Regions from separate parts of the Roseibium sp. Sym1 genome, predicted to be linked through region 2. Evidence: predicted binding sites of a transcription regulator. Region 2 holds the regulator's gene; the other holds the start of a gene.
The links. Region 2 encodes LexA, which represses DNA repair genes until DNA is damaged. Its sites were predicted from a motif close to TGTTCNNNNTGTGTTCNG; they were not measured.
Positions count from the first base shown of each region.

Region 1: parE (DNA topoisomerase IV subunit B) is a predicted target of LexA. The motif match lies at 1,662-1,679, and genes of this name have one in related genera.

Region 1 is NZ_CP114786.1:5,193,870-5,197,859, reverse strand. Features, by position in the region: gene parE (DNA topoisomerase IV subunit B) at 1-1,581, opposite strand, end outside; gene O6760_RS24170 (tetratricopeptide repeat protein) at 2,182-3,021, shown strand; gene xth (exodeoxyribonuclease III) at 3,568-3,990, opposite strand, start outside.
Region 2 is NZ_CP114786.1:4,780,688-4,784,677, forward strand. Features, by position in the region: gene O6760_RS21845 (ComEC/Rec2 family competence protein) at 1-1,393, shown strand, start outside; gene lexA (transcriptional repressor LexA) at 1,413-2,123, opposite strand; gene O6760_RS21855 (hypothetical protein) at 2,269-3,144, opposite strand; gene O6760_RS21860 (acyl-CoA synthetase) at 3,141-3,990, opposite strand, start outside.

The DNA of each region.
Region 1 (3,990 bases), 410 kb from region 2:
CTTGTACTGAGACCGCGTGCCGCAGCCGAGCGCCTGGATCAGGTCGGCCAGCTGCTGGTTGGCAACGAGCTTGTCCCGGCCCGCATTGGCAACGTTGAGGATCTTGCCGCGCAAAGGCAGGACAGCCTGGTTGGACCGGTTACGTGCCTGCTTTGCGGATCCGCCGGCCGAGTCGCCCTCGACGATGAACAGTTCGGTGCCATCCGCCTGGTTGGCGGAACAATCCGCGAGCTTGCCCGGCAGGCGCAGCTTGCGGACGGCGGTCTTGCGGGCAACGTCCTTTTCCTGGCGACGGCGCAGGCGTTCGTCGGCGCGGTCGATCACCCACTCCAGCAACTTGTTTGCCTGGTTGGGGGACGCCGTCAGCCAGTGGTCGAAGGCATCCCGCACCGCTGCTTCCGTGATGCGCGTCGCTTCGTTGGTTGCCAGCTTGTCCTTGGTCTGGCCGACGAATTCCGGTTCGCGGATGAACACAGACAACATCCCGCCTGCGGATGTCATGACGTCGTCACCGGTGATGATGGCGGCCTTCTTGTTGTTGGTGAGTTCGCCATAGGCCTTCAGGCCGCGCAACAGGGCATAGCGGAAGCCGGCTTCGTGGGTGCCGCCCTCCGGGGTCGGGACGGTGTTACAGTAGGAATTGACAAAGCCGTCACCGGCGAACCAGCTAACGGCCCATTCCACCGATCCGTGTTTGCCTGCATTGTCGGTGCGGCCGGAAAAGACTTCGTCGACGACACGGCGTTCGCTCTTGAGCCGTTCCCCGAGAAAGTCACGCAGCCCACCGGGGAAATGGAAAACGGCTTCTGCCGGCGTTTCGTCCTTTTCCGGAATAAGGTCCGGATCGCAGTGCCAGCGAATTTCGACACCGCCGAAAAGATAGGCCTTCGAACGGGCCATCTTGAGCAGGCGGCCAGGTTTGAAGCTGGCGCCTTTGCCGAAGATCTGCTCATCCGGCTTGAACCGGACCTGGGTGCCGCGCCGGTTCTGCGTGTCACCGACCAGTTCAAGCCCGCCTTGCGGGTGCCCGCGCCGGAAAACCTGACGGTATAGCTTGCGGCTGCGCGCCACCTCGACCACGAGTTCCTCGGACAGCGCATTGACCACGGAAACACCGACGCCATGCAGGCCGCCTGAAGTCTCGTAGACCTTGCTGTCGAACTTTCCGCCCGCATGCAGGGTGGTCATGATCACCTCGAGGGCCGACTTGTCCTTGAACTTCGGATGCGGGTCGACGGGAATGCCGCGGCCATTGTCCGTGATCGTGAGAAATCCGTCGCCGGTCAGGCAGACGTCGATCCAGGTCGCATGGCCGGCAACCGCCTCGTCCATGGAATTGTCGATGACTTCGGCGAAAAGGTGGTGCAACGCCTTTTCATCCGTGCCGCCGATATACATGCCCGGACGGCGCCGGACCGGTTCGAGGCCTTCCAGAACCTCGATGTCGGCGGCCGAGTAATCCTCCGAAACGGCGACGGGTGCGACCGGACGTGCTTTTTGCGGCATGGGAGCGGGTGGGTCTTCTGAAAGGGGCGCGGAGACCGCCGCATTGCCAGCAAACAAATCGTCTTTTGCACTCATTCCGTATCGCCTGATGGGTGTGTGATCACAGTTGTCGAACGTTCAGCGCCGTTACCTACACCGAATCACCGACAAGTTTGAAGGACAAAGATAGAACGGCAAAGGCTTTTGGCCAGAAGCCCCCGTTTTCAACAGCCCGGCACCCGTTTTTGAGGTGCTGGCAACACATCATCAACCCCCATGTGCTGAGATGCCTTCGAGCGACGACGGCAGGGGACGGGATTGTGCCAATTCAGCAACACTTGACGACAGAGTCACCTGTAGCGTGGCGAATGCCTGCTGTTGCCCATGTTCGGCCATTTTTCACGGCCACCCGTGGTTTATGTTCAAGAAACGGTCGAGATGAAAGGATCCTGCAGATCGGCAGGATGCAAGCTTTGGAGCCGGAATTGTCTTAATTGAGCGCAATGTGGCCCAACTTAAGACGAATTGATTGGCCATCTTGTGCCTTAGCGGAAAGAGGGCGCCCCGAAGACGCGGTCTGACCGGGTGTCGAGAATACAAATGCGCATCGCGCGGACAAAAAACAAGAGAGTCCGTCGGAAGGAAAAGCCGTTTCCGATGGTAAATTGTGTGACTGGGATGCAAAAGAACAGCACAATGCTTCAACGCCTGGGAAAAGCCGGGACTGTGCTCGGCGCGTTGATCTTCATTGGATTGGCCGGGCCCGCGGTGGCCTTTGACGGCCAACCCGCTGCACCGAACAGGTCGATTGGTCCGGAGGACCTGTCGCCGACCGAAGCCTTGCGTGCGGGCGCACGTCAATATTATTCCGGAGACAAGGCCGCTGCGCTCAGCTCGCTGCAATATGCGGCTGAAAACGGACAGCCCATGGCTGCCTGGAAGCTCGGTGAGATGTACGCGAAGGGCGACGGTGTCCAGGAAGACGACCTCAAGGCTTTCGAATATTACAGCCAGATTGTGCGCGAACATGGCGAAGACCGGCCTGATGCTCCGGATGCGCCTTTTGTGGCCAGCGCCTTTGTGGCACTCGGGTCCTATTACCTGAACGGCATTGATGGCGCGGTTCCGAAAAGCGAAACGCGCGCCCGACAGATCTTTACCCATGCAGCGTCCTATTTCGGGGACGCGGACGCCCAGTATGAACTTGGCCGGATGTATCAGGACAGCAATCACCGCATGGCGGTGCGCTGGTACAATCTCGCGGCCCTGAAGGGGCATGTCGGGGCACAGGCCCGGCTCGGGGAAACCCTCTATGCGCTGGGAACGTCGGACAAGAAAAAGGCGCGTGGCCTGATGTGGATGACGATTGCGCGTCAGCAGGTCCAGGGGTCGGATGCCGCCTGGATCAACGCCATGCACGAGCAGTATTTCGCGGTCTCGCCGGAACCCGTGCGTCAGATGGCGCGCTCCCTCGCTGACGGCTGGCTGCAGCAGAATCGGCCGGACGTTCTGACGGCGCAGGTGCCATCGCAGTAGTTGGTGAAACGCGTTACCCTTTTACCCTCGCAAGTTTGTTTCACACGGAAAAGACGCGTCACGAAGGGCGGGAGAGGGCGTTCCCGGACGCCGGCTGCATGCTTTCGGGCGGAAATGGAGACGCCTTGAACGGACCGAGGCGCCGTTCCCGCATCGATAGTGGACAAGGCGCGCTGCTGAATTTCCAGGACGTGTTGTTGAGAACCATGGCGCAAGTTGCCATGCGCATGCCGTCCGACCCTTTCAGGCAAATGGACTCACCCAAGCCGTAATCCTGACCCTTGTACCGGCAGGTGCAGGAGACGTTTTGAGCTTGCGCGGCCGCACTGCCCATAATGAGGCCAGCGAACACAACCAGCTGAAAAACATTTCGCAAGGATGCAAGAGGCCGGAATTCGGCGCATTTGCGATGTGCCGTCAGACGAGGTCCGCAAGTTGCGCGCGCGGACAATAGGCGCCGGTGCGTTATCCCATGACCGTGAAAGCTTACCATGACGGCAAGCAACCGCAAGTCCGGTGGCTGCGCGTGTCCGGCGCCGATTTATGTCAGGCGGCCAGTTGCACCCATACGGGCACATGATCGGAGGGTTTTTCCCAGCCGCGCACATGCTTGTCGATGCCGCAGCCTTCCATTTTGTCGGTAGCCTGCGGTGACAGGAGAATGTGATCGATCCGGATGCCGTTGTTCTTTTGCCAGGCGCCGGCCTGATAGTCCCAGAATGTGTAGGTGTCGGGGGCCTCCGTCGTTGCGCGGACGGCTTCGGTCAGGCCGAGGTGGGTGAGGGCGCGGAAACGTTGACGGCTTTCGGGCTGAAACAGGGCATCGTCACGCCAGTTGTCAGGGTTCCTCGCATCGACCGGATCGGGAATGACGTTATAGTCGCCCAGCAGGAGGAACGGGGTTTCCTCGGCAAGGCGCTGCTCGGCATGGGCGATCAGGCGGTCCATCCAGCCGAGCTTGTAGGGAAA
Region 2 (3,990 bases):
TGTTCCTTCGCTTCCGCTGCGCTGGCCGACCCATAAATGGGCGGCGCTCGCTGCGCTTGCCGCCGCAGTTGTCTACCTGCTGCTCTCCGGTGCGGGCGTGGCGACGCAGCGGTCGTTCCTGATGATTGCGCTTGTCTTTCTCGGGATATTGGTCGGCCGCCGCGGATTGACGCTGCGCAGCGTCGCCCTGGCGGGGCTGGTCCTGCTTGTGCTGGCGCCGGAGCGGCTGTTCTTTCCCGGGTTTCAGATGTCTTTCGCGGCGGTGATCTGCCTGGTGGCGGTCTACGATCTCTGGCGCCGCCGTGAACGTGGCCTGGACATCCGGCCGGAACAACAAGGTGTTGCTGCCGGGCTGCTGCGATTTGCCGGCCGGTGGGCGGCTGGACTTTTTGTTACGGCCCTGGTCGCCGGCCTGGCCACCGGGATCATCGGGGCACATCATTTCGGGCGGGTGGCGCCTTACGGCCTGATCGGCAACATGCTCGGCATGCCGGTTTTCTCACTTCTCGTCATGCCGATGGGCGTTCTGGCGCTCGCCCTGATGCCGTTTGGCCTGGCCGCCGGCCCGTTGTGGGTGATGTCCCAGGGCGTTTCGCTTCTGTTGAAGATTGCACATTTCACCGCCGGGCTTGATGCGGGCAACGGCGCGTTCGGGAAACTGGATGGCGGCGCGGCGTCTCTGCTGATGGCGGCCCTGTTTTCCGGGCTTCTTCTTCCGGGGCGCAAGCGGTTCGCGGCGGTGCTGCCGCTCGTCGCCGGATTGTATCTGGCAGGCCAGTCTCGTCCGCCCGATGTGCAGATTTCAGCTTCGGGAAATCGCCTTGCCGCCCGCGACGCGGGCGGGCAACTGCGTTTTGCGGGCAGAACCAACTCGTTTGTGAATGATCTCTGGTTCCAGGTTGAAGGCGTGTCGGGAGATGCGATCAAATCGCGCAAGATGACATCACCCCAAAGGCAATGTGACCGGGAAGGTTGCGTTGTCAGGGCCCACCGGATTGCCTCGGATCACGATGGCCCGGAGCCGGTGGACGGCCCACTGGTCATTGCGGTTCCGCGCAGGCTGGAGGCGCTGGAAGCCGATTGCCGCTATGCCGATATCATCGTAAGCGATCTAATCGCTCCGGGTGCCTGTGGCGCCGGCCTCATCATCGATCAGAAACTGCGGTCGATGCGTGGCGCGGTGTCCATCTGGTTGAAGCACAGGGAAACCGGACCCGACCCGCCTGATGCTGTCCCGGCGAGCGAAGACAGGTCAGGCTCAAGCGAAACGGTTCGCAGGTTCAAGCCGGCTATCGAGCGCATGGTCTTTGCCATACCGGATCCACCGCGCCCATGGCACAGGCCTGGCTCCGTCACGCGTCAAAGCCTGCGCTCTGCGATCCGCGACGAGTAAGGTCAAGCGCCAGCCCCGGTCAGTACTGCCGGAAGAGGGCCACAAGCCGTCCCTGAACGCGAACGCGGCCGGGACCGAAGATGCGCGTCTCATAGGCCGGATTGGCGGCCTCCAGTGCGATGGACGCGCCTTTCTTGCGCAAGCGCTTCAGCGTTGCCTCTTCCTCGTCGACGAGCGCAACCACGATATCACCGCTATCCGCGCTGTCGGTCCGGCGGATCAGCACGGTGTCCCCGTCAAGGATGCCGGCCTCGATCATGGAATCACCGCGCACCTCGAGGGCGTAATGTTCCCCCTTGCCGAGCAGTTCCGGCGGCACCGTGATCGAATGGCTGTGGGTCTGGATGGCTTCGATGGGCACGCCGGCGGCAATGCGACCCATGACGGGAATCTCCGCTCCGGCGGAAACCGGTTCCTCGACGGCCTTGGAGGCTTCGGGTTTTCCGAGCGAGCCTTCGATGACTTCCGGCGAGAAACTTCCGCGTGGACGCGGTGCGCCGAGGCCGGGAGCGATCGAATCGGGCAGGCGGACCACCTCCATGGCGCGGGCCCGGTTGGGCAGCCGGCGGATGAAGCCACGCTCTTCAAGGGCGGTGATCAGCCGGTGAATGCCGGACTTGGACCTGAGATCCAGCGCGTCCTTCATTTCATCGAAAGACGGTGGAACACCGGTTTCTTTGAGTCTTTCGTGAATGAACATGAGCAGTTCGTACTGCTTGCGCGTCAACATATCGGCATCCCCTACCGCGAAATGGGTTGGTACAAATCAAGAACATGGTACCTGTTCCCATTGTGTTCTGCAAGGGTAAATGTTCTCTTACTGTTCTAATCCCGCGGTGGTATCGCAACCGGTAGAACGTCAGAGCGAGAGCGAGCTAAGTCGTATCGCCGCTGTTCCGGATCAGAAGTTCACATGTCACCAGTGTCGGTGCCTTGCCAGGCAGGAGCGCGCCCGCGTGAAGGTTGCCGTCGAGATCGACGCACCGAACCGGAAGTGTCAGGTCCGGTTTACCTCCGGTTCCGGCGCCGGGAAGCAGCAGGATCTCCGATATGAGCCCGGTCATGGGGCGATCATCCTGGAAAGCGGCGCCCGCAAGGCTGCCAAGTCCAAGAACGTCATAGGCCTTTGTATCGAGCTTGCCCGCGAGTTCCGAAACGCTGACATGAAGGTCCGCAAAGGGAGCGAGCGTCGTGATCAGGGCGTTGTCGGGCTTCGCCGAGGCTGTTGCCGGGTCAGGATGGACGCGAAACAGTGTGAATTCGGTTTCCGGATCCGGCGCCGCCCTGAAGACGGCACCCTTGAGGCCGTACCCCTCCAGCTTCGCCGGCGCACCCGCCTTCAGGCTTGCCGGCAACAGGTGACCGAGGCGGTCACGGCCGTTTTCGTGCCAAAAGGCATGGACATGGGCAAACCAGCTGCCCTCCCGCCAGCCGAGGATCGCAACGGCTGCTTGAAGCGTTGCGCCAGCCGAGGAATGGGTGTCGCTGTACCAGGCCGCGTGGCGGTCATCGATCGCCCGGTCCGGCATCACATAGTCGAAGGGACCCAGCACCAGCCCGCTCAGGTCCAGCACGGCGGAACCGAAGCCGTCCGATTTTGCAAGAGCGCCGAGGGCAGGGACAAGGTCAACAGCGCTCTCAAGCCGCGGAGCAAAGGGCTCCGCCCGGCAGCGTATATGAGGCGTGCGATCGCTGGCGGAAGGGCCGGGATGGCGGATGTCGGACAGGTTCTTCGGGGCGGGACGTCTCACAGGAGCCCCTTATCGACGAGGTGCTCACGCACCAGCTTCTTGGTGATCTTGCCATAGGCGCTGGTCGGCATTTTCTCGATGAACAGATAGCGCGCCGGCATCTTGTAGCGGGCGACCTGGCCTGTCAGGAATTCCGACAGGGCTTCGGGAGGCGGCGGGGGAGCGGTCGCGGCGACGCATACCGCGAGGCCGACTTCGCCCCATTGAGGGTCCGGAATGCCAAGAATGGCCACTTCGGAAATGCCCGGATGCGTGAGCAGGACCTCCTCCACCTCCTTCGGATAAACATTGGATCCGCCGGAGATGTACATGTCCGAGGCCCGGCCGGTCAGGTACAGAAACCGTTGTTCGTCCATGTGACCGATGTCGCCGGTCCGGAACCAGCCATTGCGGAACGACTTGGCATTGGCAGCATCGTCTTCCAGATACCCCGCGCAGACGGCAGAGCCGATGACACAGACTTCCCCTGTCTGGTGAGGCGGCAGATGGTTGCCGTCATCGTCCTGGATGGAGACCTCGATGCCGGTGCGTTCCGTGCCGCAGGTTCCCACCCGTGCGTCCGGTCCGTCCTCGAGATGATGATCCTGGGGGCGCAGCACCGTGATGTTCCCGGTCACTTCGCCGAGCCCGTAATACTGCACCAGCACGCTGCCAAGCTTCTGCAGCGCGGTTTTCTGATCCTCCCGGTACATCGGCGCACCGGCATAGATCACATGACGCAGGCTGGAATGGTCGAAGCGGTCGACGGCAGGGTCTTCCACAAGGCGCTTGACGATGGTCGGCACCGTGAAGAGGTTGCTGATCCTGTGGTTCTCGATCAGCTCGAAGGCGGCCGCGGGACTGAAG